2 regions of the Microbacterium sp. ABRD28 genome follow, and region 1 is predicted to be linked to the other one. Evidence: predicted binding sites of a transcription regulator. Region 1 holds the regulator's gene; the other holds the start of a gene.
The links. Region 1 encodes HspR, which represses chaperone genes until heat shock. Its sites were predicted from a motif close to AAGTTGAGTCNNNNNGACTCAACTT; they were not measured.
Positions count from the first base shown of each region.

Region 1 (15,300 bases):
AAGCCGAGGCGGTGCGCCGCGCCGTCGACGCGCTCGGCTTCGTCCCTAACCGGACCGCGAGGACTCTTCGAACGCAGCATGCGCAGGCGGTGGCGCTGGTGATCCCCGACATCGAGAACCCCTACTACACCGAGATGGCCCGCGGGATCGAGGACATCGCTTCGGAGGCGGGATACTCCGTCGTATTGTGCAACTCGGATGGGGATCCGGATAAGGAGGCGTCGTACCTGCGCATCGCGGCATCCACCCACATGGCGGGGGTGCTCATCGCGGCGGCGAGCCCGACGTCCGATCTCGCGCCGTTCGCCGCAGGCGGGCGGCCTGTCGTCGCGGTGGACCGTCGGGCCGGCGACGTCGACGCCGTCGTGATGGCCAATCGCGAGGCCGGAGCCGAGGCCACGGCGCGGCTGTGGGACGCAGGGTTCCGGCGGATCGCGTGCGTGTCGGGGCCCGCCGACATCGAAACCGCGCGCGAGCGCGCCCTCGGCTGGGCCGACGCCCTTCGAGCGCGGGGTGTCGAGCCCGAACCCGCGCTGCTGCAGCACTCGACGTTCCGAGTGGAGGGTGGACGGGAGTGCGTAGACGCCCTGTTCTCGGGGGTCGACCGACCCGACGCGGTCGTCGCGGGCAACAACCTTCTCGGCGTGGGCGTCCTCCAGCGCCTGGCCGAGCTCGATCTTGCTCCGCCGCGGACCGGGGTGGCAGTGATCGGCTCGCTCCCATTCGCCACGACGCCGGCGGACTTCGCCACGGTCGTGCGACTCCCCGCTCGCGAGATGGGGATGACTGCGGCGCGCATGCTGCTGGAGCGCATCGGGGGCGATGATGAGCCGCCACGCCTCGTGACCCTCCGCGGTGAGGTCCGTCCCGCCGGCCGGTGACGAGCCCGCCCGTCGGCGACGACCTCGTTGCGTCGTGGTCACGGTGGAACTGAAATCGATTTCACGTTACACTGACGGGCGAGCACGGGAGGTACGGATGACGCGACGCTGCGTCCTAGGGGTCGATATCGGCACGTCCAGCACGAAGGGTGTCCTCGTCGACGCCGCAACCGGCGAGGTACTCGCCACCGCGACCGCCGCCCACGACGTGCATCGGCCCCGCCCGGGCCACGTCGAGATGGATGCGAACATCTGGTGGGCCGAGTTCTGCCACCTGAGCACGCAGCTGAACGAGGACCCCGCGGCATCCGGAGCCGAGGTGATCGCGGTGGGCGTGAGCGGCATGGGTCCGTGCGTACTCCTCGCGGACGCCGACGACCGGCCCGTCCGGCCTACGATCTTGTACGGCGTAGACACCCGCGCCGTCTCCCAGATCGAGCGGTTGACCGCGGAGCTCGGCGCTGAGCACATCGTCCGCGTCGGCGGGTCCGCGCTCACGACGCAGGCCGCGGGTCCGAAGATCGCATGGATCGCCGAGGAGGAGCCCGATGCCTACGCGCGGGCGCGGCGCCTCTTCATGCCCGCGTCCTGGCTCGCGCGACGGCTCACCGGCGCCTACGTGCTGGATCACCAGTCGGCGAGCCAGTGCACGCCGCTGTACGACATCGAGGCGCACGCGTGGCACGCCTCCGGGTGGGATCGCATCGCACCGGGGATCGAGCCGCCCCGTCTGGCGTGGGCGGGTGACATCGTCGGGGAGGTGACACCCGACGCCGCGGCGCAGACGGGGATCGCCGCCGGCACCCCTGTCATCGCCGGAACGATCGACGCCTGGACCGAAGCCGTCAGTGCGGGCGCCCACGGCGTCGGCGACCTCATGCTGATGTACGGCACGACGATGTTCCTGGTGGCGACAGGGAACCACGTCCTGCGCACGCCGTCGATGTGGACGACCGTCGGCGCTTTCCCGGGGACAACCAATCTGGCCGGGGGCCTCGCGACCTCCGGTGCCCTCACCGCGTGGCTGCGGGACCTCACCGGCGCCGATTTCCCCCAGCTGCTCGTTGAGGCGGAGGTGTCCGGTCCCGGCGCCCGCGGGCTTCTGATGCTGCCGTACTTCGCCGGCGAGCGAACTCCTATCCTCGACGCGGATGCGCGCGGCGTCATCGCGGGGCTCACCCTCGGACACACCCGCGGCGACCTGTACCGCGCCGCACTCGAGGCGACCGCCTTCGGGGTTCGCCACAACGTCGAGACGATGCGGGCCGCCGGCGCCGATGTCCGCCGCATCGTCGCGGTGGGCGGCGGCACTCAGGGCCGGCTGTGGCTGCAGACCGTCTCGGACGTCACGGGGCTTACGCAGGAGGTGCCGCGCATCACCATCGGTGCGAGCTACGGCGCCGCCTTCCTCGCCGCGGGCGCGGTGTCCTCCGATCCGCCCCGCATCGATGACTGGAACCCTGTCGTGGACACCATCACGCCGGATGCGTCGCGTGGCCCGCATTACGACCGGCTCTTCGACCTGTATCTGAATCTTTATCAGGGCGGGAGGGACGTCGCGCACGCCCTCGCCGCCCTGCAGCGCACGGAAGGAATCCCCTCATGACCTACACATTCCCGCAGCCCCAGGTGGCGCGGACAGCGGCGCCCCGCACGGCCTACCTGATCGCCTCCGGCGACTTGCGCGAGTCGGCGAACATCGCCGGGTGGCCGACGCAGGCGGCCATGGAGACTGAGGTCGTCCGCGCCTTCAATGAGCTGGGCTGGACGGTCATCCGCGCCAACGAGGTCGACCCCGACACGGGTCATGGCTTCATCTCGAGCCAGCGCATGGGCCTGGACGTCTTCACGCGGATCCCCGAGGACGCCCCCCTCATCGTCGCGGAGGCCGTGTGGCAGTACTCCCACCACGTCCTCGCCGGATTGCGGACGCACCGCGGCCCCATTCTCACGGTGGCGAACTTCGCGGGGGACTGGCCCGGGCTCGTCGGCCTTCTCGGCCTAAATGCGGGCCTGACAAAGATGGGCCGGGACTATGCCACGATCTGGTCGGTCGACTTCACCGACGAATGGTTTCGAGAGGGATTGCGGGAATGGGTCGAAACCGGCCGCATCACCCACGACGCCTCGCACGTGCGCGACCTGCCTGCTCTCCCCGACACCGCCGAAGTCGCGCTCGGCCGGGCGCTGGGCGATCAGCTCCTCGCGGAGAAGGCCATCATCGGCGTCTTCGACGAAGGCTGCATGGGGATGTACAACGCCATCTTCGACGACGAGCTCCTCAATCCGCTCGGCATCTATAAGGAGCGACTGTCGCAGTCCGCGCTCTACGCCGAGATGCTGAGCGTGACGGACAAAGAGGCCGATGCGGCCTACGAGTGGCTCGTCGATCGCGGCATGACCTTCCGCTACGGCGAGGATCCCATCACAGAGCTGACGCGCGATCAAGTGCAGTGGCAGCTGAAAATGTACATCGCCGCGCTGCGCATCTCCGACGACTTCGGACTCGACGCCGTCGGCATCCAGTATCAGCAGGGACTGAAGGATCTCGTCCCGGCATCGGATCTCGCCGAGGGCATCCTGAACTCCACCGAACGCCCGCCGGTGTTCTCTCGCGACGGGAGGCGCGAGCTTTTCGCCGGTCGCGCCTTTCCGCATTTCAACGAGGCGGACGAGGGCGTGGCCGTCGACGCGCTCGTCACCGACCGGGTGTGGACCGCCATGGGCCTGATCCCCGACAACACGCTCCACGATGTGCGCTGGGGAGAGGAGTACGACGGACGCTTCGTCTGGGTCTACGAGATCTCGGGGTCTGTCCCCGCCTCGCACCTCGGCGGGTGGGACAAGGCCGAAGGATGGCGCCAAGGCCACGTCTTCTTCCCCGCCGGTGGCGCTACCGTCAACGGCGTCTCGCGGCCCGGGGAACTCGTCGTCAGTCGCGTCTTCATCGCCGACGGCATCGTGCAGGTCGACATCTTCCGCGCCTCGGCGATCGAGCTGCCCGACGACGAGACCCGGCGCCGGAAGGAGGCCACCAACCCCGAGTGGCCGATCGCCCACGTCGTCCTCCACGGCGTCACGCGCGATCAGTTCATGGCGCGGCACAAGGCGAATCACGCGCAGGTCGTCTACTCCCCCGACGCCGCGACCGCCGACCGGGCGCTCATGGCGAAAGCCGCGATGTTCGAGCGCATCGGCGTGAAGGTCAACCTCGTCGGGGACGTCACCATGTGACTCCCCGCCTCGGAGGGCGGATCGAACTTGAGTCAATTCATATCAAGTTCAGTTGACCGATGGCGCGGGGGTGGCGTAGTGTTGAGCCAACGCGACTCAACCCTCCGTGACCCGGTCGCGTGTGGACTTTCGGACAACGCCCCGGGTCGAGGCTCTCGGCCCCGTGAAAAGGAGAAACACACATGGCACGTGCTGTTGGTATCGACCTCGGAACGACGAACTCCGTCGTCGCGGTGCTGGAGGGCGGCGAGCCCAAGGTGATCGCGAACGCCGAGGGCTTCCGCACCACCCCCTCGGTGGTCGCTTACACCAAGGACGGCGAGATCCTCGTCGGCGAGACCGCCAAGCGTCAGGCGGTCACCAACGTCGACCGCACCGTCTCGAGCGTCAAGCGCCACATGGGCACGAACTGGACCTTCGAGGTCGACGGCAAGAAGTGGACGCCGCAGGAGATCTCGGCCCGCATCCTGCAGAAGCTCAAGCGCGACGCCGAGCAGTACCTGGGCGACACCGTGACCGACGCGGTCATCACGGTGCCGGCGTACTTCAACGACGCCGAGCGTCAGGCCACCAAGGAGGCCGGCGAGATCGCGGGTCTGAACGTCCTGCGTATCATCAACGAGCCCACCGCCGCCGCCCTCGCGTACGGCCTGGACAAGGGCAAGGAGGACGAGCTCATCCTCGTCTTCGACCTCGGTGGCGGTACCTTCGACGTCTCGCTCCTCGAGGTGGGCAAGGACGACGACTTCTCCACCATCCAGGTGCGCTCCACCGCCGGTGACAACCGTCTCGGCGGTGACGACTGGGACCAGCGTCTGGTCGAGTACTTCATCAAGCAGTTCAAGGACACCACCGGTGTCGACGTCTCGGGCGACAAGATCGCCCTGCAGCGACTGAAGGAGGCCGCCGAGCAGGCGAAGAAGGAGCTGTCCTCCTCGACCAGCACCTCGGTCAACCTCCCCTACCTGTCGCTGACCGACTCGGGCCCCGTCTCGCTGTCGGAGACGATCACCCGCGCGAAGTTCGAGGACCTCACCAAGGACCTCCTCGACCGCACCAAGAAGCCGTTCGAGGATGTCATCCGCGAGGCCGGCATCAAGGTCGCCGACATCGCCCACGTCGTGCTCGTCGGCGGTTCGACCCGTATGCCCGCCGTGTCGGAGCTCGTCCAGCGCGAGGCCGGCAAGGAGCCCAACAAGGGTGTGAACCCCGATGAGGTCGTCGCCGTGGGCGCAGCCCTGCAGGCCGGTGTGCTGAAGGGCGAGCGCAAGGACGTCCTGCTCATCGACGTCACCCCGCTGAGCCTCGGCATCGAGACCAAGGGTGGCATCATGACCAAGCTCATCGAGCGCAACACCGCCATCCCGACCAAGCGGAGCGAGACCTTCACGACCGCCGACGACAACCAGCCGTCGGTCGCGATCCAGGTCTTCCAGGGCGAGCGCGAGTTCACCCGCGACAACAAGCCGCTCGGCACGTTCGAGCTCACCGGCATCGCGCCGGCTCCCCGGGGCATCCCGCAGATCGAGGTCACCTTCGACATCGACGCCAACGGCATCGTGCACGTCTCGGCGAAGGACAAGGGAACCGGCAAGGAGCAGTCGATGACGATCACCGGCGGCTCGTCGCTGCCGAAGGACGACATCGAGCGCATGGTGCGCGAGGCCGAGGAGCACGCGGCGGAGGACAAGAAGCGCCGTGAGGCCGCGGAGGTCCGAAACCAGGCCGAGACGCTCGCCTACTCGGTCGACAAGCTCATCAAGGACAACGACGACAAGCTGCCCGCCGACGTCAAGGAGTCGGTCCAGGCCGACGTCGATGCGCTGAAGACCGCGCTCGCCGGTGACGACGACGACGCGGTGAAGTCGGCGTTCGAGAAGCTGTCGCAGTCGCAGGGCAAGATCGGCGAGGCGATCTACTCGGCGAACCAGGCCGCGCCGCAGGCCGACGGTGCCGCCGCCGGTGGCGAGGGTGCGCCCGCGGGCGACCAGCCGTCGAACGATGAGGACGTCGTCGACGCCGAGGTCATCGACGACGAGGAAGACAAGAAGTAACCATGGCGAAAGACAAGGACGACCCCACGGTTCCCGGGCCTGACCCCGAGGACGGTTCGGCGCCCGAGTCGGCAGACGCCTCACCGAACGCGTCGGCGGACGCAGCGAGCGCAGAGGAGGGCGACTTCACCGTCGACGACATCCTCAGCGCCGCCCAGTCCGCCGACGCGGCGGCAGCGGATGACACCGACGCCGTCGCCGACCGCGTCGAGGCTCTGGAGTCGCAGCTTCTCACCGACCTGAAGCGCCTGCAGGCGGAGTACGCCAACTACCGCCGCCGCACCGAGGAACAGCGCGAGATCGAGATCGAGCGTGCCAAGGGGGCCGCCGCCAAAGGCCTGATCCCCGTGCTCGACGACCTCGACCGTGCCGCCAAGCACGGCGATCTCGTCGAGGGCACGCCCTTCGCCGCCATCGCCGACAAGGTGCGGGCTGTCGTCGAGCGCATGGGCGTGGAGGCGTACGGCGCCGCCGGCGAGGCCTTCGACCCCCAGCACCACGAGGCGATCTTCCAGCAGCCGACCCCCGGCGCGACCGAGGCGACCATCCTCGAGGTGGTCGAGACGGGTTACCGGCTGGGCTCGACCGAGCTGCGTCCGGCGAAGGTCGTCGTCGCGGTGCCGGCAGAGTAGGCCGGAGACGCCATGGCCAGCCAGGACTGGTTCGAGAAGGACTTCTACAAGGTACTGGGGGTCTCCAAGGAGGTCTCCGACGCCGATCTGAAGAAGACCTATCGCAAGCTCGCGCGGCAGTATCACCCCGACTCCAAGCCGGGGGATGCTGCGGCCGAGGCGAAGTTCAAAGAGATCAGCGAAGCGTACGCGGTGCTCTCCGACCCCGAGCAGCGTGCCGAGTACGACCAGATCCGTGCCATGGGCTCGGGCGCGCGCTTCACTGCGGGCGGCCCGGGCGCCGGCGGGTTCGAAGACGTCTTCAGCGCGTTCGGTCAGAGCCGCGGGGGTGGGCGCTACGAGTCGGCCGACTTCGACGACATCTTCGCGATGTTCAACCAGCAGCAGGGAGGCAGCTTCGGCTCGGGTCGGTTCGGGCAGCCCACCGGCGGCTTCCGCGGCTTCGGCGGCCCGACCCGCGGGTCGGATGTCACGGCGCGCACGACCATCGACTTCGTCACCGCCACGAAGGGCGAGACCATCACCCTCCAGGGCGAGGACGGCAAGCCGTTCAAGGTGAAGATCCCCGCCGGCGTCGCCGACGGGCAGCGCATCCGCCTCCGCGGTCGCGGACGTCCCTCTCCCGACGGCGGCGAAAGCGGCGACATCGTCGTGCAGGTGACGGTGCGCCCCCACCCGGTGTTCACCCGTGAGGGACTGAACCTGCGCGTGGTGGTTCCGGTGACCTTCACCGAGGCGGCTCTGGGCGCCACGATCGAGGTCCCGACGCTCGGTGGCGACCCGGTGAAGCTGCGTGTCGCGCCGGGCACCCCCTCGGGACGCGTGCTGCGCGTCAAGGGACGCGGTGTCTCGACTCAGAAGGGCACCGGCGACCTGCTCGCCGAGGTGCAGGTGGTCGTGCCCTCCCACCTCGAGGGCGCCGCGCGCGAAGCGCTCGAACGCTTCCACGAGGTGGAGCCGAAGGAGAACCCGCGGGCGGACCTCATGGCCAAGGCGCGCGGCTGACACGGGAGGGACGGATGACGGACCACGTCGACATCGACGGTGACGCGCCGATCTTCGCCATCGCCGCGGCGGCGGAGCTGTCGGGCATGCACCCGCAGACGCTGCGCCAGTACGACCGGCTCGGTCTCGTCGTCCCCGCTCGCACTCAGGGCGGTTCCCGCCGCTACTCGCTCCGCCACGTCGAGCAGCTGCGCGAGGTTGCGCGGCTGTCCGCCGACGGTATGAGCCTCCCCGCGATCGCGCGGCTCATCTCCCTCGAACAGCGCGTGCACGACCTCACCCGTCGTGTGCGGGACCTCGAACAGCAACTCGAGATGGAGCGCCAGTCACGCCCGGGGGCGCGGGTCTTCGCGGCGGGCGCGACCGGCTCTGTCGTCACCCTGCGCCATGGCACGCGCGTGCGCCGCGCCACCGAGCTGGTGGTCTGGCGCCCGCGTCATCCGCTCTCTCCGGGCGCTCGAGACGAATCGGCCTAGCCGACACGCGCGGGGGTGCCGCCGACTCGCGGGCGGGAGCGATCGCCTTCTAGGCTGAGGCCCGCGCCGGGATCGATCTCGGCGTTCGTCCTGTCCTCACACATCCCCGAAAGTTCCATGGATACCTCACGCCTCATCCACCGTCTTCTCGCCGCGGGTGCCGTCGGCACCCTCGCCGTCGCTCTCTCCGGATGCGTGAGCTTCACCGCTCCCTCCACCGTGGAGCGGGACGAGGAGTCGCAGGAGGTCGTCGAGGGCGGGAACGCCGACGTGTTCGCCATCGCGGTGGGGGACTGCTTCACCGAGGTGACCGAGACCGAGATCAATCAGCTGCCGGTGGTCCCCTGCGGCGAGTCGCACGACTACGAGGTCTTCCATCTCTTCGATATGCCCGACGGAGAGTGGCCGGGCGCCGAGGCCGTCGACGCGGCTGCGGAGGAAGGGTGTCTGTCTGCTTTCGAGCCGTTCGTCGGGATCTCCTACGAGGAATCGGTGTTCATCGCAGACTCGATCGACCCGTCCGAGCAGTCGTGGGGAGACGGCGATCGCGAGATCATCTGCATCCTGTCCGACCCGTCGGGTCCGACCGAGGGATCGGCCGAGGGCACCGCGCGCTGATCGCGCGGGCCGCGCCCACTCACTCCTCGGTGCCGCGGTGGCGGCGGAACTCCTCCCAGTCCTCGTACGACAGATCGGCGTAGGCGTACGCCCACTCCACCACGGCGTCCTCGAACCGCCGCCCGCCCCCGACGTAGCCGGCGGCGGTGGCCCCCGTCGGTGATTGCCCGTGGGCGCGCGCCAGTGTCGCCGCGCACGCCATGGCGTACCAGCGGAACGGCTTGTCCTCCATCGCCTCGGCGTCGAAGCCGCCCTTCATGTCGTGGAACTGCCGCACGTAGAAGTCGCGCCGCGCGCCGGACGGCGATCGGCGGATATGACCGAGGAAAGGATCGGACACCGCCTGCAGGATGCGCTGGAGCGCGACCACCCGCCCTCCGTTGCCATAGGTGTCGATGAAGGTCGTGACCGCCTCGGGCTGCGTCACGCGCCCGTACTGCACGAGCACGCTCTCGCCGGCCTCCTTCCCCTGAAGGAGGAGCACATCGCCGTCGCCGTCTTGGAGCGCGATCAGCAGACAGCGCGTGCCGACGCTGCCGACGCCGACCACCCGAGCCGACACGTCGGCCATCGCGTACTTCTGCAGCAGGAGCCGGATGTCGACATTGACCGACAGCCGGTACTCGTCGAGGACCCGCCATGCCCGTTCCTCGTCGCCGGCGGTGAGATGGGTCATCACCGGGGGATCGTCGAGGAGCGTCACGCGGCCGTGTTCATCGGTCGTCGTCAGCTTGCGCGCGGCACGGGAACCGGTGCGTTTCTGCGCCGATCGCACCGCGCGCTCGACGACCGCCGCCGTCTCCGGATCGGTCGAAAGGCGAGCACCGAGCGCGTCGAAGCGGTCGAAGTACCGCTCGAGCGGAGACCGCTTGGCGGCGGTGCGGAGCCCCCGCTGATACGTGCGGACGGCCTGCCGCGCCGCATCCTCGACGACGGCGTCGTCGCGCGAGGTCGCGCGGCCGGCGATGACGACGCTGGTGGCGAGGCGCTTGAGATCCCACTCGAAGGGAGCCCAGGCCGACTCGTCGAAATCGTTCAGATCGAACACGAGCGTGCGCTGGGGCGACCCGTAGAGGCCGAAGTTCGACAGGTGCGCGTCGCCGCAGGAGGCGACGAGGATGCTCGTGCTCGGGCAGCGCGACAGGTCGTCGGCCATGATCGCTGCGCTTCCCCGGTAGAACGCGAAAGGACTCGCCCCCATGCGGGCGGTGCGCAGCGGCACGAGCTCCGGCACGCGATCGACGTCTTGGGCATCGAGGACGGCCATCGGGTCTCGGCCGGTGGCCACGAGCTGGGAGAGCGCGCCACGGGGCGTCCGACCCCGCTCGATCTTGCCCTCCGCCGTGTGGGCGGACAGGCCCGGGGGTGGCATCCACGGATCTCGAGGCACGGCGCCTCCTCTCACCCGGCGGCATCACCGCCTGATCAGACGGTACGGGATGGGAGCGCACGCCGCCAGCACCGGCGTGCGCTCCCGGCCGAGGCCGATCGCCGCCGTTACTGTCGTGCCGTGAGCGTCACATCGACCGGCGGACCCGCGACCCGGGCGTTGACCGCCGATCAATGGCAGAGACTCACCTATTGGCCGCTGATCATCACGTCGCTGGTCTTCATCGTCGTGTACTCGTGGCAGGTGATCGCCGACTTGCAGGGGCCGGCCTACGCCGTCGCACGGGTCGTCATCGGGGTCACATGGGTCGTCTTCGCGGTCGACTACATCGTCCGGTTGGCCCTGGCGGATCCGCGCGGGAAGTGGTTCCGAGGTCACCTGTTCGACCTCGCGGTCGTCGTGATCCCGGCGCTTCGGCCGCTGCGGCTCCTTCGCGCGCTGACCGTCGTCAAGGCGCTCCAGCGCACGGCGGGATCCGCCATCCGCAACCGTGTGGCGATCTACGGCGCCGGAGCGGCCGCGATCCTCATCTGGATCGCCGCGCTCGCCGTCCTGGAGGCCGAGCGCGGAGCCCCCGGCGCCAACATCGAGAACTTCGGCGACGCGGTCTGGTGGGCCTTCGTCACCATCACCACCGTCGGCTACGGCGACTTCTATCCCGTCACCTGGTGGGGCCGCGTCGTGGCGGTGCTGCTGATGTGCGGCGGGATCGCGGTGGTCGGCGTCGTGACGGCGACGGTGTCGTCGTGGGTGATCGAGCGCGCGGCGGCGACTGTCGGCGACGACACCGAGCCGGCCACGCGTGGGCAGGTGCGCGAGCTCGCCCAGCAGTTGGCCGCGGTGAGCGCCAAGCTCGGCGACCCGCCCGCGCGATGACCCCGCGCGCCTAGGCTGGGTCGATGGCCCCGGTCCTCGTCCTCATCGACATCCAGCGCGACTACTTCCCCGGCGGACGCTTCCCCCTGGTGGATCCGGATGCCGCAGCCGAGCGTGCCGCGGAGCTTCTGGCGGCCTTCCGCGAGGCCGGGCTTCCGATCGTGCACGTGCGCCACGAGTCATCCGGTTCGGGGAGCTTCCTCGAGGCCGGGACTCCGGGAGCCGAGATCGACCCGCGGGTCGCCCCCGAGGGCGACGAGACGGTCGTCGTCAAGCATCACCCGAACGCGTTCCACGGCGCGTCCTCCCACGGGGGCCCGCTCGGCGAGGCGCTCGCCGCCCACGTCGGCGCATCGCTCGTCATCGCCGGGATGATGACGAGCATGTGCGTGGACGCCAGTGTGCGCGCGGCATCCGATCTCGGCTGGAAGGTGACGGTCGCCGCCGATGCCTGCGCCGCGCCCGACCTGGCCTTCGGCGGAGTCGCCGTCGGCGGAGCCGACGTGCACGCGGCGTTCCTCGCCGCGCTCGCGAGCGCGTACGCGCGGGTCGCGCCGGTCGCCGAAGTGGTCGCGGCGCTTCGCGCCCCCGCCTGACCGCCCGGGCGTCCGCGCCCCCGCGTCCGCGCCCCCGCCCCCGCGTCCCCGCTCCGCGCCCCCGCGTCCGCGCCCCCGCGTCCGCGCGTCCCCGCTCCGCGGCCCCGCGTCCGCGCGTCCCCGCTCCGCGGCCCCGCGTCCGCGCCACACCCGCATCTCGCGACCCCGCCCACACCTCCCCCTCCTCGCGACCCGTCGATTCCTGCGGGTGCTGGGCTCATCGGGCCGCACTTCTTGACGGGTCGCGTTCGCACCGCGCGGCCGATGCCCTCGCGGCCGATGCCCGCGCGGCCGATGCCCGCGCGCCCGCACATCCCCCCTGAGCACCCCGCGCGGGCGACCCGTCGATTCCTGCGGCCTGCTTGGTGGATCAGCCGCAGAAGGTGACGGGTCACGCAGGGCCGCCAGGTGCTCGTCGACTCCTGCACAGTGACGCGAATCGGCGGGCTGTCCACCGGCACGGTGCGACGCGTCATCCGGCTTCCCGGCAGCGGGATGCTGGGGCGATGCCGCATCCGAAACCTCTGCCCTCAGCCCTTGTCGGCAAACCGTTCTCGGTGGCCGAGGCGCTTCGTGAGGGAGCGTCGCCGGGTCGACTTCGTGCGCGCGACCTCGACGCGCCGTTCCAGGGCGTGCGTACCTTCACGCGCGGAGCATCGTCGTTCGTCGAGCGCGTGCGCGCGGTGGCGCCGAGGCTTCGCGACGGTGACGCGGTGAGCCACCTCGCTGCGCTCGCACTCGTCGGAGCCGACGCGATCGGCGGCCCGTCCGCGATGGTGGACGTCTGCTCTCGTGCACCCCTCGCCCGTATGCGGGCCCGTGGCGTGCGCGGACATCAGATCACCGATCGTTCCGTCCGCGTCGGCGCCGTGGCCGGCGTGCCCGCGGTGCACCCCGTCGACGCCTGGTGTCAGCTCGCCTCGGACCACTCCGTCAGAGAGCTCGTCATCGTCGGCGATGCGCTGGTCCGACGCCAGAACCCGGTCGCTGATCGGGAGGAACTTCGGCGTGCCACTGCGCAGTGGAGCGGCCGCCGCGGTGCGAAGCGGCTGAGGGAGGCGGAGGCGCTGGTGCGCCAGGGCACCGACTCTCCGCGCGAGACCCGGCTGCGCCTCGACGCCGCGGGGCACGGACTGCCGGAACCGGTGGTGAACCACCCCGTCTACGACGAAACCGGCCGGCTCGTCGCGATCCTCGATCTGGCTTACCCGGAGTACCGCGTCGGGCTGGAGTACGACGGCGACCACCACCGCACCGATGACGGGCAGTACTACCGCGACATCGAGCGACTCGACGCCCTCGCGCGGCTCGGTTGGCGTCACATCCGCGTGACGAGAGAGCACCGTGGCATCCGGCTGAGCCTCGTGCTGAGCCGAGTGTCCGACGCTCTCCGGGATCGCGGATGGCGGCCCGGATGACCAGCTGCGCGACCGGTCAGGAGTCGTCGGTCCGGCGGGGGGTGGCCCGCAGGAATCGACGGGTCGCGAGCGCGGGGGTAGGTGGGCGCGGAGACTGGTAGACACGACCCGTCAAGAATCGTGGGCTCGCGCGCGCGTGGGCCGCAGGAATCGACGGGTCGCGCGTGCGTGGGGCGGGCGCCGGAGCGCGACCCGTCAGGCGCGCGGCTCGATGCGCAGGACCTCGGGAGAGCCGTCGATCGTCAGGTCATCGATGACACGGATGCTGCGGGCCACCTCATCCACGAAGGGGATCACCGTCCCCACGCGCTCCCGGTCGGAGCACACCGCCGTCAGCGTGACGAGGTGGGTGCCGGTGTCCCACGTGTAGGTGGCGAACGGGGGAGTGCGAGGCTCGGGCGGAAGCGCCATCACCAGGCGCTCGCCGACACCCAGATGGGGGTTGGAGAACGATTCGGTGTCGTCGTACTCGATCGGCATCATCGCCCGCGCGGTGCGCAGCTGCGGGGTGAGCTCCTGCAGCTGAGCCATGAGGACGACGAGCTCGGGATCGGCCTTCCACACCCAGATCAGAAGCCGGCCGTCTGCGCGACGCATCAGCAGCGGTGCCGCCTGACTCATCATCCAGGCCATCCCGCGGCTTCCGGGGCGCTCCTCGGCGCCCATCGCCCGATTGGCCTGGCCCAGCAGCATCCGGATCGCCGCCTTGCGATGGCGACGCCCGCGGAATCCGAGCGAACCGGTGACGGGAACCCAGCGGTCGGGGGAGGCATCGGCCTGGAGTCGAGGCATGCCCCCAGGGTAGGCGCGCGGCCTGCGCAAATCCTCGACGCACGCACCGCCCGAGCCCCACTCCTCGGGGGAATGCCCCGCCTCGATTAGAGTGGGACCGCCGCGCGACCCTGCGCGGCGCCATCTTCCGCCGCAGAGAACAGGCACACCTCCCGTGACCACCCCCGCGACGCCCGATGACCCCACACGCTCCGACGCCGAGAAGCGACCGCTCCGGGTCCTCATCGGCTGCGACACCTTCGCTCCCGACATCAACGGTGCCGCCCGGTTCGCCGAGCGCCTGGCCGCCGGCCTCGTGGCCCGCGGCCACGACGTGCACGTGATCGCCCCCAACAGCGCCTACCGCAAGAGCCCCGCCCACACCGAGGTGATCGAGGGCGAGCCGATGACGATGCATCGCCTGCCCTCGGTGCGCTGGCCTCCGCACGACTGGCTGCGCTTCGTCTGGCCCTGGCGGTCGAAGCACTACGCCCGACAGGTGCTCGACGAGGTCAAGCCCGACGTGGTGCACATCCAGTCGCACATCGTGATCGGTCGCGGACTGTCGCGCGAGGCGCGCAAGCGCGGCATCCCGATCATCGCCACCAACCATGTGATGGCCGAGAACATCCTCGACTTCACCACGCTCCCCGACGCCATGAACAAGGTGGTGCTGAAGCTCGCGTGGGCCGACGCGCGGCGCACGTTCCAGATGACCCGTGCGGTCACGACACCCACCCGCCGCGCCGCCGATTTCCTCGAGTCGACGATCGAGATCCAGAACGTCATCCCCATCAGCTGCGGCATCGACCGGTCGAATTACGCCCCCGACCTCACGCCGCGCGACCGCAATCGTGTGCTCTTCGTCGGTCGCCTCACGAGCGAGAAGCACATCGACGTGCTGTTGAACGCGGTCGCGACGCTGGATCCGGCCCTCGACGTCTCGGTCGACATCGTCGGCGGCGGCGATCAGCGCAAGAACCTCGAGAACCTCACCGCCCAGCTGGGGCTGGCCGATCGCGTCACCTTCCACGGTCATGCGTCGGAGGAGGATCTTCGGGCCATCTACTCGCGGGCGAGCGTCTTCGCGATCGCCTCGATCGCCGAGCTGCAATCGATCGCCACGATGGAGGCGATGGCCTCGGGCCTGCCGATCGTCGCGGCCAACGCCGTCGCGCTCCCTCACCTCGTGCACGACGGCGAGAACGGCTACCTGTTCGAGCCGGGGAACGTCGCCGAGATGGCCGACCGGCTCACGGCCGTCCTCACCGCCACCCCCGAGGAGCGGCAGCGCATGCAGCAGGCCTCGCTCGACGGGGTGGTCGTCCACGACATCGGCCGCACCCTCG
Region 1 is NZ_CP031015.1:380,253-395,552, reverse strand. Features, by position in the region: gene DT073_RS01975 (LacI family DNA-binding transcriptional regulator) at 1-881, shown strand, start outside; gene DT073_RS01970 (FGGY-family carbohydrate kinase) at 979-2,487, shown strand; gene DT073_RS01965 (fucose isomerase) at 2,484-4,115, shown strand; gene dnaK (molecular chaperone DnaK) at 4,298-6,169, shown strand; gene DT073_RS01955 (nucleotide exchange factor GrpE) at 6,172-6,801, shown strand; gene DT073_RS01950 (DnaJ C-terminal domain-containing protein) at 6,814-7,806, shown strand; gene DT073_RS01945 (heat shock protein transcriptional repressor HspR) at 7,821-8,282, shown strand; gene DT073_RS01940 (septum formation family protein) at 8,400-8,900, shown strand; gene DT073_RS01935 (DUF2252 domain-containing protein) at 8,920-10,290, opposite strand; gene DT073_RS01930 (potassium channel family protein) at 10,411-11,166, shown strand; gene DT073_RS01925 (cysteine hydrolase family protein) at 11,190-11,762, shown strand; gene DT073_RS01920 (hypothetical protein) at 12,269-13,180, shown strand; gene DT073_RS01915 (hypothetical protein) at 13,376-13,972, opposite strand; gene DT073_RS01910 (glycosyltransferase) at 14,127-15,300, shown strand, end outside.

Region 2 (15,300 bases), 1.1 Mb from region 1:
GGCTCAGCGATGCAAACGACTCGGACGCTTCGTCGTCGGCATCGGGGTGGCCGGGTCCACCGCCAAGTCCCTCGCCGCCGCGTGCGACCAATTCCATGCCTACGACGCCCTCCCGGGAATCCCCGCCCCGGCGGTGACCGAGAAGCCGGAAACCGCCCGCAGCCGGTCGCGGAAGAAGACCGTCGACCCCGGCGCCGAGCTCCTCCAGCGGGCGCTGCGGCTGGAGAGCGACCGCGAGGGCGAGGACTGGCAGCACGCGTCGGCGGTGAAGAGCCTCATCAAGCGTCTGGACCCGTCCTTCAGCGAGAAGGCCTACGGATTCCGCAGCTTCTCGGAGTTCGTCAAGGCCCACGCCGACGTCGCCGAGGTCGACGAGTCGGGCCACATCGTGCTCGTCCGCCTCGCGGGCGAGAAGACCTGACCCGCTACAGTGTGCATGTGATCCGCCGAGAGACGCCGCCGGGCTCGCAGTCGTCACTGCGTGAAGCCAACCGCGCGCGCCTGCTCGAGACGCTGAAGCGGCACGGGCGGATGACGCAGGTCGAGCTGGCCGGTATCACCGGGCTGTCCCCGGCGACGGTGTCGAACATCGTCAAGGAGCTCGTCGCGTCCGGGGTGCTGCACACCTCGATCACCTCGCGCAGCGGTCGCCGGGCGACCCTGGTCTCCCTCGCCCGCCAGTTGGGTCTGGTCGCCGGAGCGCACTTCAGCTCGCGTCAGCTGCACATCGCCATCTCGGATGTCACCCGCACCGTCGTGAGCCAGAGCTCGCTCCCCCTTCCCCTCGATCACCGGCACGATTCCGAGCTCGACCGTCTCGCGCTGCTCCTGGGCGACATGATGGATTCCCTCGGCGGTGCCGTCGACGATCTCCTCGCCGTGGGGCTCGCCCTTCCCGCCCCGATCGACCCGCGGACCGGCATGGTGAGCGCCGCCGGAATCCTCCGCGGCTGGGAGAACGTCGATATCGCGACATCCCTGACCGCCCGCATCCAGCGTCCGGTCCTCGTCGACAGCGAGGCCAATCTGGGGGCACTCGCCGAGGCCCGCGAAGGCGTGTCGAGGGACGTCGCGTCGTCGGTGTACCTCCGTGTGGGACACACGATCAGCGCGGGGATGGTCGTCGGCGGAGAGCTCTTCCGCGGTGTCAACGGCAAGGCCGGCCAGATCGGCCACGTCACGATCGACGAGAACGGGCCGATCTGCCGCTGCAGCAACCGCGGATGTCTCGAGACCTACGCCGGCGGGCCGGCCCTCCTCTCCCTCTTCCCGCCCGGGGAGGGGATGCGACGTCTCAGCGACCTCATCCAGGCCGCGGAGTCCGGCGACGGGAGCGCACGACGGGTGATCGCCGACGCCGGTCGGCACATCGGCATCGCTGCGGCGAGCCTGTGCAACCTCCTCGATCCCGGGCTGATCGTCGTCGGCGGCGAACTCGCCGAGGCCGGCGAGACCCTCATGGCACCGATGCGCCACTCGCTCGAGCGCACGGCGCTGGCCGCGGGCAACGGCCTGCCCGAGATCGTCGCGAGCTCGTTCGGAGAATGGACCGAGACCCGGGGAGCCATCGCGGCCGCGCTCGACGCCGTCGCCTTCGATCATGTGGCGGTCGACAGCGGAGTCGATCGCGCCACCGCGTGAGCGGCCGATGACCTCCGCTCTCCGCCGCGCCGCCGCGGCCCTCCTCGCGACGATGGTCGCGCTGGGATCAGCGGGCTGCGCGTCGCCGACGGAGGGCGAGGAGGGGACGATCGCGCTCCTGCTTCCCGACGCCAAGACCGCCCGATACGAGACCTTCGACCGCCCGTACTTCGAACAGCGTGTGGAAGAGCTCGGTGACTTCCGAGTGCTGTACTCCAATGCCGACCAGGATGCCGCCAAGCAGCAGCAGCAGGCGGAGGCCGCGCTCACCGGGGGCGCCGGGGTTCTGGTGCTCGACCCGGTCGACGCCAACGCCGCCGTCACGATCGTGCGGGAGGCCAATGCGCAGGGGGTTCCGGTGATCTCCTACGACCGACTCGTCGCGGGGGGCGATCTGGCTTACTATGTCTCGTTCGACAACGAGAAGGTGGGCCAGCTCCAGGCGGCCGCGCTCACCGAGGCCCTGGCCGGCGTTGAACCCGAGACGGAGCAGAGAGGCATCCTGATGGTGAACGGCTCGCCGACCGACAGCAATGCCGCGCTGTTCAAGTCCGGCGCCCTGGAGGTCATCGATGACGCCGGGCTGACCGTGCTGTCGTCCTTCGACACACCCGAATGGAGCCCCGACCTCGCGCAGGAGTGGGTCGCCGGGCAGCTCGCCCAGTTCGGTGATCGCATCGCCGCGGTCTATGCGGCCAACGACGCCACCGCCGGGGGCGCGGTGGCGGCGCTGCGCGCCGGCAACGTCACGCCGTTCCCGATCGTGACCGGCCAGGATGCCGAGCTGACCGCCATTCAGCGGATCCTCACCGGCGACCAGTACATGACGGTGTACAAGGCCATCCGCCCTCAGGCCGAGCGCGCCGCCGATGTAGCGGTCGCGCTGCTGCGCGGCGAGGAGGTCAGTGCACCTCTGGAGATCGAGGGGACGCCGACGACGCTCCTCGACCCGGTCGCGGTGACGGTCGACAACATCGCCGACACCGTGGTCGCCGACGGGTTCTGGACGATCGACGACATCTGCACCGCCGAGTACGCCGCAGCCTGCGAGCAGGCGGGACTGCGATGACCGGCGGCATGACGGCGCCCAAGCCCCGCCCCCGGGAGCGCGTGCTGACGATGCACGGCATCGGCAAGCGGTTCGGCGCCGTGCGCGCCCTCAGCGATGTGGACTTCTGGGTCGACGAGGGCGAGGTCGTCGCCCTCGTAGGCGACAACGGCGCCGGCAAGTCGACGCTGGTGAAGATCCTCGCCGGCGTGTACACCGCCGACGCCGGTGTGATCGAGTTCGACGGCGCACCCGTGCGCCTCAGCAGCCCCGCCGACGCGCAGGAGCTGGGAATCGCCACGATCTTCCAGGACCTCGCCCTGTGCGACAACCTCGATGTCGTCGCCAACCTGTGGCTCGGTCGAGAACTCGTCTCGGGACGACGCCTGAACGAGGTCGAGATGGAGCAGCGCACCTGGACGCTGCTGCGCGAGCTCGCCGCGAAGCTCCCCTCGGTGCGGGTGCCGGTCGCCTCGCTGTCGGGTGGTCAGCGCCAGACCGTCGCGATCGCCCGATCGCTGATCGGCGACCCGCGCGTGGTGATCCTCGACGAGCCGACGGCGGCACTCGGTGTGGCGCAGACCGCCGAAGTGCTGAACCTCATCGAGCGGTTGCGCGAACGCGGGCACGGCGTCATCCTGATCAGCCACAACATGGCCGACGTCATGGCCGTCGCCGACCGCGCGGTCGTCTTGCGCCTCGGCCGGAACAACGGCGAGTACGACGTCGCCGACATCACGACCGAGACCCTCATCGCCGCCATCACCGGGGCCACCGCCGACGCACCGGCGCGCCCCGCGCCGGCGCCCGAGCAGGCGACGCCCGGTCGCATCATCCCCCTGCCCACCGATCGCCCCCGCCGACGTCCGCGCACGCAGGACCTCGACGGATGACCGCCGCCGACACGTTCTCGCGCGTCGCCGCTCGCGTTCGGGAGGGCGACCTGGGTGCACTCCCCGTCATCGTCGGGGTGGTCGTCATCTGGTCGGTGTTCCAATCGCTGAATCCCTCGTTCCTCTCGAGCCAGAACCTCGTCAACCTCACGATGCAGTGCGCCGCCATCGGCACCATCGCGCTGGGAGTGGTGCTCGTCCTGCTCGTCGGTGAGATCGATCTCTCCGTCGGGTCGGTCTCCGGACTGGCCGCCGCGATCCTCGCCGTGACGTTCGTGCAGATGCAGTGGGATCTGATCCTCGCGATCGTCGCCGCCGTCGCTGCGGGGGCGGCGATCGGCGCCGGGTACGGACTGCTGCTGACCCGGTTCGCCCTGCCGAGCTTCGTCATCACCCTGGCGGGACTCCTGGGGTTCCTCGGCCTGCAGCTGTGGGTGCTCGGCGAGACCGGATCGATCAACCTGCCCTTCGACTCGTGGCTGGTGGTCTTCGCGCAGCAGCTGTTCCTTCCCGCCTGGCTCTCCTACGTGCTCGTCGGCCTCGCCGTCGCTGGCTACGCTCTCTCGCGCGTCCGCCGCGCCCAGCGGCGCGTGCAGGCGAACCTCGACAGCCAGAGCTACCGCGAGATCGCCGTGCGGACGATCATCCTCGGTGTCTTCCTCGCCGGTGCGACCTGGTACCTGAACCTCTCGCGCGGCGTCGGGGTGATGTTCCTGTTCTTCCTCGCCCTGGTCGTCGTCATCGACATCGTGCTGCAGCAGACGCGATGGGGCCGCGCGGTGTACGCCGTCGGCGGGTCGAAGGAGGCCGCGCGGCGCGCGGGGATCCGCGTCGGACGCATCTACGTCACGGTGTTCGCCCTGTGCTCCAGTCTCGCCGCCATCGGCGGCATCCTCGCTGCGGCCCGGCTCGCCGCGGTGAGCCAGAGTTCCGGCGGCGGGGACACGAACCTGAATGCGATCGCCGCCGCGGTCATCGGCGGGGCGAGCCTGTTCGGCGGACGCGGCACCGCGTATTCCGCACTCCTCGGCATCATCGTGATCCAGTCGATCTCCTCGGGCTTGACGCTGTTGACCCTGGACTCGTCGGTGCGCTACATGATCACCGGCCTCGTGCTCGTCATCGCCGTGATCATCGACTCCCTCTCACGACGGACCCGGGAGGCCACCGGGCGGTAGCTGCCTTCATGGACCGAACGCATGAGCGCCGTTGCGAAAGCGTTACGTTCACTACTTGACGCCAAGGGTGGCCACTCGGGATGATCAGTCTCGTGAGCGGCCCAATGGGGGCGTCGCGCTCACCATTCGACGATGAAAGGTGAACAATGAAGAAATCCTTCCTTTCGGCCGCGGCGGTGGCCGGCGCAGCCGTGATGCTGCTGGCGGGCTGTTCCAGCTCGACCGGCGGCGACAGCGGCGGTGGCGGTGGCGAGACCGGCGGCGGTGACGCCGCGGGCCGGGCCTGCGTCATCCTCCCCGACGCGGCATCCTCGCCCCGCTGGGAGAACTTCGACCGCAAGTACCTGCAGGAGGGCCTGGAGGCGGCCGGCTTCGAGGTCGACATCCAGAACGCGCAGGGCAACACCAACACCTACTCGACGATCGCCGACCAGCAGCTCACCCAGGGCTGCGGTGTCATGCTGCTCGTGGACTACCAGGGTGCGGCTGAGGCCGTCGCTGCGAACGCCACGGCTGAAGGCATCCCGGTGATCGCCTACGACCGTCCCTTCGAGGGCGCCGACTACTACGTCTCGTTCGACAACATGGAGGTCGGGCGTCTGCAGGGCCAGACGGTGCTCGACGGCCTCGAAGCCGCCGGCAAGGACCCCGCCACCGCGACCGTCGTCTACATGGGCGGAGACCCCACCGACGGCAATGCCGCGATGTTCAAGTCCGGCGCCGTGGAGGTCATGGAGGCCGCCGGCATCACCCCGGCTGCCGAGCCCCCGGGGGTCTGGGACCAGGCTGAGTCGCAGACCAACTTCGAGCAGGCCCTCACCTCGCTCGGCGGTCAGGTCGACGGCGTCTGGGCGGCCAACGACACCAACGCCGCCGGCGTCATCAAGGTGCTGCAGGACAACAACCTCGAAGGTGTCGCCGTCTCCGGTCAGGACGCCAACGTCGCGGGCCTGCAGAACATCCTCCTCGGCTGGCAGACCGCCACGGTCTACAAGCCGGTGAAGGATGAGGCCGACGCGGCCGTCGAGCTCGCCGTGGCGCTGCTCAACGGCGAAGAGGTCACCGCCGAGGCCGAGCTCGAAGACGGCACGCCCTACATCCAGGTCACGCCGGTCCTCGTCGGTCCGAACGAAGTCAAGGACGTCATCGCCGCCGGCGACGCCTCCTACGACGACGTCTGCACCCCCGACGTGATGGCCGCGTGCGAGGAGTTCGGCGTCACCGAGTGATGCCCCGCGCGTGACAGCGCGCCGAACCGGGGGCGCCACGGCACCGCGCCGTGGCGCCCCCGCCGCGCCCCTCCACCCGGTCGCAAGGAAGCGAGCATGACAGACACCATCCACACCCCCACCGCCCTGGAACCCATCATCGAACTCGTCGGGGTCAAGAAGTCCTTCGGCCCCGTCAGCGTCCTCAAGGGCGTGAATCTCAAGGTCTACCCCGGCAAGGTGACCGCTCTGGTCGGCGACAACGGCGCCGGCAAGTCCACCCTCATCAAGGGGCTCGCCGGTGTGCAGCCCTATGACGAGGGCGAGGTCCTCATCGACGGCCAGCATCGCGATCTCGTCGCCCCGCGGGACGCTTCGGGCCTCGGCATCGAAGTCGTCTACCAAGACCTCGCGCTGTGCGACAACCTCGACATCGTCCAGAACATGTTCCTCGGGCGCGAGGAGCTCACCTTCGGCATGTTCGACGAGGGGCGGATGGAGAAGGACGCCTCCGACACCCTGCGCTCCCTGTCGGTGCGCACCGTCAAATCCGTGCGCCAGAAGGTCTCCTCCCTGTCCGGTGGGCAGCGGCAGACCGTGGCCATCGCTCGTGCGGTCCTGAAGAAGGCCCGCGTGGTCATCCTCGACGAGCCGACGGCAGCGCTCGGGGTCGCCCAGACCGAACAGGTGCTGAACCTCGTTCAGCGCCTCGCGCAGCAGGGTGTCGCCGTCATCCTCATCAGCCACAACCTGGCCGATGTGTTCGCGGTGGCCGACGACATCGCCGTGCTCTACCTCGGTCAGATGGTGGCGCAGATCCCCACCGGTGAGACCACGCGTGACGACGTGGTCGGCTACATCACCGGTACCAAGACCAACGGGGTCGAGATCATCGACACCACCACCCTCAGCACGGGAGGAGCCGAATGAGCAGCAACGCGACCCGAACCGAGGCTGCACCCGACCCGGTGACCAGCGATCTCATCGGCAGCGGCGTCGAGGGCGGCCTGATGGACCAGGTGAGAGCCTGGCTCCAGCGCGTCCGCGGCGGCGACATGGGCGCGCTTCCCGCGATCGGCGGCCTCGTCGTCCTCGGCATCCTCTTCAGCGCACTCAGCCCCTTCTTCCTCACCGAGCGCAACTTCGCCAATCTCCTCAACCAGGCCGCAACCCTGGTGGTCCTCGGCATGGCGCTCGTCTTCGTGCTGCTGCTCGGCGAGATCGACCTGTCGGCCGGTGTGACCGGCGGCGTCGGCATGGCGCTGTTCGTCGTGCTCACGGCCCAGTTCGGCATTCCCTGGCCGCTGGCGCTCCTCATCGGATTCGCCTTCGGCTTCCTCACGGGCGCGTTCATCGGATTCTTCGTCGCGAGGGTGGGTATACCCTCGTTCGTGGTGACGCTGGGTCTGTTCCTGGGATTCCAGGGTCTCGCCCTGACGGTCATCGGACCCGGCGGCCTCTACCGCGTGGAAGTCCCCGAGCTCCTCGCCCTGCAGAACGGCAACCTGCCGGTGTGGGGAGGCTGGGTGATGCTGCTGGTCATGCTCCTCATCTCCGCCGCGACGAGCTTCTGGGACCGCAATCGGCGCACCCGGGCCGGCGTGCCCAACCGGGCGCTGTCGCTGGTGTGGATCAAGCTCGCCGCCATCGCCGTCATCGGCGGGGTCGTGGTGTACGTCCTCAACCAGAACCGCGGCCAGTCGGTCGTGGCGGTCGAGGGCGTGCCGATCATCGTCCCCGTCGTGCTGACGATCCTGTGGATCGGGACGCTGGTGCTCGACCGCACGAAGTTCGGCCGCTACATCTACGCCATCGGCGGCAACGCCGAGGCGGCACGTCGCTCGGGCGTGAAGGTGCGCTGGGTCAAGTGGTGGGCCTTCGTCATCTGCTCGAGTCTCGCCGTGGCCTCGGCCCTTCTCGCGGTGACCCGTGTCGGCTCGGTGGACGCCACGGTCGGTCGAGACATCGTGCTGAGCGGCGTCGCGGCGGCGGTCGTGGGTGGCGTCAGCCTCTTCGGCGGACGCGGGCGCCTGGTCCACGCGGCCATCGGTGCGCTCGTCATCGCCGTCATCACGAACGGCCTGGGGCTGCTGAACCTGCCCGCCGGCGTCAACCTGCTCGTCACCGGCGGTGTGCTGATCCTCGCCGCCACGGTCGATGCGCTCTCGCGCCTCCGGTCGGGAGGCATACGGATCTGACTGCGGGGTGAGTGCGCCCCGGCACGCGTCCGGGCGCACTCACCCCTTCGTCAGCACCTCCGACACCCACGCGGGCACCACCTGCGACGCGGGCCCGGCGCGGACCTCGTCGAAGGGAACAGCCGCGTCGCTCGGCACGAGGTTGAGCTCCACGGTGCGGGCACCCAGCGCCGAGGCGAAGGCCACGTATCCCGCGGCCGGGTAGACACTCCCCGAGGTCCCGATCGACACGAACACGTCCGCGGTGACGAGCGCCCGCTCGATCCGGTCGAGCTCGTAGGGCATCTCGCCGAACCACACGACGTCGGGGCGAAGCGCAGACGCTCCGCACCCCGGACACGCCGGTCGGCCCTCGAGGTCGTCGACGATGACCGACACCTCCCCGCACGCGGTGCACAACGCGTTCGCGAAGGTGCCGTGCATGTGCACCAGCCGCCTCGTGCCGGCGCGCTCGTGCAGGTCGTCGACGTTCTGCGTGACGACGAGCAGGTCATCGCCGATCGCCGCCTCCAGCTCGGTCAGGGCGCGATGGCCCGCATGAGGCAGAGCGGATGCCACGGCCCGCCGACGCGCGTCATAGAAGCGCAGCACGGTGTCGGGATCGCGCTCGAACGCCTCCGGCGTCGCGACGTCCTCCACCCGGTGCCCCTCCCACAGTCCGTCGGCATCGCGGAAGGTCGGCACACCGCTCTCGGCGGAGATCCCCGCACCGGTGAGGACGACGACGCGCACGGTCAGCCCCGCAGAAGCGCGCGCAGCGCGTCGATGGTGTCGGCCTCCGCCGCGGACTTGTCGGGTCGATACCCCTTGACCCGTGCGAAGCGGAGCGCGACGCCGCCGGGATAGCGCGTCGAACGCTGCACACCGTCGATGGCGATCTCGACGACCGTTTCGGGTCGGACGTGGACGGCGTGCGGGCTCCGGGAGGTCGCGATCGTCGGGAAGTGGGCGGTCTGCCAGGCCAGGAGCCTGTCGGTCAGGCCCTTGAAGGTCTTCCCGACCATCACGAACCCGCCGGGCGGCCCGAACGCACCGTCGGGGTCGCGAGCACCCAGGTGCAGGTTCGAGAGCAACCCGGTCCGTCTCCCCGATCCCTCCTCCACGGCGAGGACGACCAGGTCGAAGGTGAGCACGGGCTTGACCTTCAGCCAGCTCTTCCCTCGACGGCCCGCCTGGTAGGCGGAGTCGATGGCTTTGACCATCACGCCCTCGTGCCCGGCGGCGAGGGCGGCGCGGGCGGTCTCCTCCGCGACTTCGGGATCAGCCGTGCGCACCGCGGGAATGCGCCACTCCCCTGCCACGCGATCGAGTTCTTCCTGTCGCACGTGCAAGGGCTGATCGATCAGGTCGCGGCCGTCGAGGTGCAGCAGGTCGAAGAACCACGGGCGCAGCGCCACCGCGGTGGCAGCCTCGGATCCGAACCGCGACATCGTCTCCTGGAAGGCCCGGGGGGCGCCGTCCTCATCGAGGGCGAGGGTCTCCCCGTCGAAGATCGCCGCGCTCACCGGCAGTGCCCGGACGGCCTCGACGATCTCGGGGAGGCGATGGGTCACATCGGCCAGGGTGCGGGTGAAGACGCGAATGTCGTCGCCGTGACGATGCACCTGGATGCGGGCGCCGTCCAGCTTGTACTCCACCGATGAGTCCCCGGTCGCCGACACCGCCTCGCCCGCGCTGGCCGCCGTCGCCGCGAGCATCGGCAGGACGGCGCGGCCGACGATGAGCCCGACCTCGTCGAGCGCGTCGGCGCCGCCGAAGAGGGCCGCCGACGCCGCCTCACCGAGGTCTCCCGACAACATGGCCGCACGACGCACGGATGCGAGCGGACGATCGGCTGCGAGGGCGACCGCGTCGAGGAGCACGCCCTCGAGGGCCCCCGTGCGGAGCTCGCCGAGGATGACGCGGGTCAGGAAGTCCCACTCCCTCGCCGTCGCAGCCTGCGCGAGGGCATCGAGCTCTGCCTGCCGCCGTGCCGCAGAGCCTGTTCCGGCGGCGACGGCCAGGCGCTCGAAGGCCGCGTCGACGTCGAGGACGGACAGCGTGGCGTGGGGCGCGTGCTCACGCTCGGCGGAGAGCGTGCGCCACCCGACACCCAGCCGACCCTGTCGAGGCTTCGCCAACAGCAGCCCCACGGTGATCGAGATCTCTTGCGGCTCGAGGCCGCGAAGCGTCTCGGCGAGCACCACCACCTTCGCCTTCCGCGACGCCGTCTGCGAGACGACCTCGGTGGCCTCGACCACCTCTCTCAGGAGCATGGGCGCGATTCTGCCACGGGGGTGCGACACCGGTCAGCTGGCAAGGATCTCCGCCGCCCGTTCGATGAACCGCGCAGCCGCGACGCTGTCGCCCGGATCTGTCAGCATCATCCGCAGCACCACCTCGTCGACGGCGTCGAGGTAGCCCGGCAGCCGCAGCGCGGCGGTGTCGGGAGTGAGGACGGTGTCGGAGGGCGCCAGACCCAGTCGCGCGAAGTTCGCCGCGTAGGCGGGATACCCGGCGTAGGCGTCGCGCTCCGCCTCCAGCCGCGGCAGCGCGTCGACGTCGAGGGCGGCGCGGACATACAGCGCCGCGTGCGCGCCGTCCTGGGCGCGGTGCGCCTCGGCCGCCTGTGCGGCCGCGAGTGCGGGACTCAGCCAGCTGAGGAGCACGCCGTCCCCCGTCGTCGCGCCCAGGTGGCGCATCCGCGGTCCGAGGGCGCCGACGACGATGCGCGCGCCGGTCCCGTCCCGCAGCCGGATGATCGCGGTGCGGACCGCATCGAGGGCGCCGCGTCGGAGGCCCCCGGACCCGATTCCCAGGGTGAGACGCGCGACGGGGAGTTCGAGCGCCCTCACCTGCCCGGCGATCTCCTCTCCCGGACGCCGGTCCACCGGGATGACGCCGGTGGCGAGCCCCAGGGTGTCGGTGACCTCGGCGACGGCGGCGAGCACCTCGAGTGCGTCGTGACCCGGGGTGTCATTCACCCACAGGGTGGTGAACCCGGCTCGTTCGACGACCGGGGCGATCGTGCGAGCAAACGCGGGCCCGACGGCAGCGGCGATTCCGATGGAGCATGCCATGTCCTCAGCATGCCCCATCGGAACCAGCGTCAGGCTCGAGCGGCGACCGTCGCTCCGGCGGCGACCCGCAGCATCCCGTCAGCGGCGTCGAGCCTCACCGCTCCGCGGTCGCTGAGCGCTCCCGACACGAACAGGTCGGCGATGCGGTCGTCGACCTCGCGCTGGACGAGCCGGCGCAGGGGACGCGCCCCGTACTCGGGCTCGTAGCCGTTCTCGGCGAGCCATGCGATCGCCGAGTCATCGATCTCGAGCGACACCTCGCGGGCGCTCAGCCGTGCACGGGTCGCCCCGAGCATGAGTCCGACGATCTGCTCCAGCTGCTCCTTCTCGAGCTTGCGGAAGAGCACGATCTCGTCGATGCGGTTGAGGAACTCCGGTCGCATGGCGTCGCGCAGACGCCCCATCACACGGTCGCGGAGATCCTTGTCCGAGCCGAAACCGGTGGCTCCGCCGCCGTCGGCGATGAAGCCGATGGCACCCGAGCGCGAGGCGAGGAATTCGCTCCCGATGTTCGAGGTCATCACGACCACGGTGTTGCAGAAGTCGACCGTTCGTCCCTGACCGTCGGTGAGGCGGCCATCGTCGAGCACCTGCAGCAGCAGGTTGAACACGTCGGGGTGGGCCTTCTCGATCTCGTCGAAGAGCACGATCGAGTACGGGTTGCGCCGCACGCGCTCGGTGAGCTGCCCCGCCTCGTCGTATCCGACGTATCCGGGAGGGGCACCGACCAGGCGCGACACCGTGTGCCGCTCGCCGAATTCGCTCATGTCGAAGCGGATGACGGCGCCGTCGTCATCGAACAGGGAGGCCGCCAGGGCCTTCGCCAGCTCGGTCTTGCCCACCCCTGTCGGGCCGAGGAAGAGGAATGAACCGACGGGACGGCGGCTGTCCCCCATTCCGGTGCGGCTCCGCCGCACCGCCTTGGCGACGGCGGTCACCGCGTCATCCTGTCCGATCACCCGCGCGTGCAGCTCGCTCTCCAGCGCCGCCAGGCGCTCACGCTCGGTCTCGGTCAGACGCTGAGCGGGGATGCCCGTGGCGCGGCTGATCACCGCGGCGATCTCGGGTTCGTCGACCACCGCCGCACCCGCCTTCGCGCCGGCCTCGGTCGCCACACGCAGGCGCTCCTGCACCGCGGTGATCTCGTCGCGGATCTGAGACGCCTCCTCGTAGCGCTCCGCGGTGACCGCGGCATTCTTGTCGGCCTCGAGCGTGGCGAGACGCTCCAGGAGCTCCCGGGTGTCGACCTTCGACCCCAGGCGCAGCCGGAGCCGTGCCCCTGCCTGGTCGATGAGATCGATCGCCTTGTCGGGAAGAACCCGGTCGGTGAGATACCGGTCGCTGAGTTCGACGGCGGCACGCAGTGCGTCGTCGGTGTAGGTGACCCCGTGGTGCTCCTCATAGGCGCCGCGCAGGCCCCGGAGGATCTCGACGGCATCGATGAGCGACGGCTCGCCCACCCTCACCGGCTGGAAACGGCGCTCCAGGGCGGGGTCCTTCTCGATCGTGCGGTACTCCTTCAGCGTCGTCGCACCCACGAGGTGAAGCTCGCCGCGCGCGAGCCGGGGCTTCAGGATGTTGCCGGCGTCCATCGCACCCTCGCCGCCGCCCCCGGCGCCGACGACGGTGTGCACCTCGTCGATGAAGACGATGAGCTGGTTCGAGCGCGCGGCGATCTCGTCCATCGTGTGGGTGAGGCGCTCCTCGAAGTCGCCCCGGTAGCGCGTGCCGGCGAGCATCGCGGGCAGGTCGAGGGCGATCACGCGCTTGTCGCGCAGCTGCTCGGGAACGTCGCCCGCCACGATCGCCTGGGCCAGGCCCTCGACGATCGCGGTCTTGCCGACGCCGGCCTCGCCGACGAGCACGGGGTTGTTCTTCGTGCGGCGGCTGAGGATCTCGATCGTCTGCTCGATCTCGTCTTCGCGCCCGATCACCGGGTCGAGCAGTCCGTCGCGGGCACGGGCCGTGAGGTCGGTGCCGAAACGGTCGAGCATGGGGGAATCGGATGCCGCGGCATCCGCTCTCTCTTCGGCGCTCGTTCCGCCGGGGGTGACCGTCTCGCGCACGCTCTGGGTGAGCGCCTCGGCGGTGACGCCTGCCTGGGCGAGGATCTGCCCGGCCGGTGTGTCCTGCGCGAGGACGAGGGCGAAGAACAGGTGCTCGGGGTCGACGTAGGTCGAGCCGGAGGAGCGTGCGACCTGGAAGGCGTGGAAGAGGGCGCGCTGCACCGACGGAGTGATCACGGCGCCGTCGACGTCGGCAGCCGTCGACGCGGCGGGGAGCCGCTGTTCGGCCGCGCGGGCGATCGCGTCGGGATCGGAGCCGATCCGCGCCACCGCATCGCGCGCCGGGGCGTGCTGGACCAGCACGCGGAGCACGTGCAGGGCGTCGAGTTCGCGCTGGCCGCGCTCGAGGGCGTAGCGGCCGGCAAGCTGCAGCATCTCCTGGGTTCGGGCGCTCAGGAAGCGGCTGAGGTCGATCGAACGCTCCGCGCGAGCCCGCTCGCCCGCGAGGTAGCGAGCGAGGAACTCGTCGAACGCGCTCTGACCGTCACCGGTCTGGGGGAAGTCTTCGGGCATGTCAGTCTCCGTGAAGGGTGATGCGAAGCCTGCTCGGAGATCCCGGTACGGGAACTTGAGCAGACACGTATCAACTTCAACGCGACGTGATGGCGACTATTCCCACCGCCGTCACCGAAAAGTCGGATCCGGATCGTTCCACGTCTGAGCCGTTTCGACGATCCAGAACGCCGAGAACAGCAGGAGGAGCACGACCTCGCCGATGAGGACGAGCGGGATGCCGGTGGCCGCCCCTCGCGGATCGGCGACGCTCAGGAGGAAGACGACGAAGAGGAAGCCGATCGCGGCGAGGATTCCCACGGCGATCGTTCCGTAGATCGCGCGGGCGGCCGGCCGGGAGGAGGTCGGCGCCCAGGCGGTCCACCCGGCGACAGCGGCGATGAGGGCGAAGAAGGCCAGGGTCGCCGCCAGATGACCGAAACGGAGCAGACTCTCCTGATCCACGGCCGCCCACAGGGGGAACCCGACGATGAGCCCGCCCGCCGCGCCGGCCGTGGTCAGCACGCCACGGGTGAGGGTCCGCTGGGCGCGGGCGACGAAGAGCGTGGCGACGAGCGCGACCACCCCCACGATCGCGAACGTGATGAGACCGTTGACGACGTCGGCGTGCACGGCGGCGGGCACGACGCCACCCACAGGGGTCGGGATGATGGCGATGAGGGGGGCCAGGACCGCGGCGACATCGAGCAGAGCCTGGGGCACGCTCCGCCCCGACAGGGCGAGGAGGGCGAGCGACACGGCGAAGAGCGACCCGGTGAAGACCGTCCGAGCAGGGGTGTAGAAGCCGGCGCTCAACGACTCCGGTGCGGTCCCGACGTCGATCGCGACCGCGGCGACGGAGACGAGGAGGGCGAGCACAGCCCCGAGGATCGCCAGCCGGACGTACCGGTAGGTGCGGGCGAGGGATGTCGCGGCCGCGACCTGGGTCACCGGAACCGCCGTCCTGCCGACCACACGGACTCGACCTCGAGCGCGGGGCCGAGGAGGACGACGTCGGCGGCGAATCCGGGGTCGAGACGCCCCAAGCGGTCCTGCCGCCCGACGACCCTCGCGGGGGTCTCGGTCAGGGCGGCGACGGCTGTGGGGAGGTCGAGTCCCACCTGTTCGACGGCTCGGCGCAGAGCGGCGTCCTGAGTGAGGGTGGAGCCGGCGATCGTCTCCGTGCCCGCCAACCGCGCGATGCCCTCCGACACGGTGACCTCCAGGTCGCCGAGGATGTAGTCGCCGTCTGCCGCGCCCGCGGCGGCCATGGCGTCGGTCACGAGCGCGATGCGCCCCGGGGCGAGATCGAACAGCATCCGCACGACCAGGGGGTCGACGTGGCTGCCGTCGAGGATGACCTCCAGAACGATTCCCGACGCGTTCACCGCGGCGAGCACCGGGCCCGGTGCCCGGTGATGGATGCCGCGCATCGCGTTGAAGGCATGGGTGAGCAGCCTCGCGCCACGAGCGAACGCCGCCTCGGCCAGGGCACGATCGGCGCCGGTGTGGCCCAC
Region 2 is NZ_CP031015.1:2,569,080-2,584,379, forward strand. Features, by position in the region: gene DT073_RS12420 (NYN domain-containing protein) at 1-421, shown strand, start outside; gene DT073_RS12425 (ROK family transcriptional regulator) at 439-1,641, shown strand; gene DT073_RS12430 (sugar ABC transporter substrate-binding protein) at 1,649-2,710, shown strand; gene DT073_RS12435 (ATP-binding cassette domain-containing protein) at 2,719-3,582, shown strand; gene DT073_RS12440 (sugar ABC transporter permease) at 3,579-4,760, shown strand; gene DT073_RS12445 (sugar ABC transporter substrate-binding protein) at 4,907-5,989, shown strand; gene DT073_RS12450 (ATP-binding cassette domain-containing protein) at 6,086-6,898, shown strand; gene DT073_RS12455 (sugar ABC transporter permease) at 6,895-8,166, shown strand; gene DT073_RS12460 (NAD-dependent deacylase) at 8,206-8,898, opposite strand; gene DT073_RS12465 (ATP-dependent DNA ligase) at 8,901-10,421, opposite strand; gene DT073_RS12470 (LLM class flavin-dependent oxidoreductase) at 10,455-11,225, opposite strand; gene DT073_RS12475 (ATP-dependent Clp protease ATP-binding subunit) at 11,255-13,804, opposite strand; gene DT073_RS12480 (hypothetical protein) at 13,916-14,734, opposite strand; gene nagA (N-acetylglucosamine-6-phosphate deacetylase) at 14,731-15,300, opposite strand, start outside.
Region 2: a site for HspR is predicted at 13,857-13,881, ahead of DT073_RS12475 (ATP-dependent Clp protease ATP-binding subunit). Genes of this name have one in related genera too.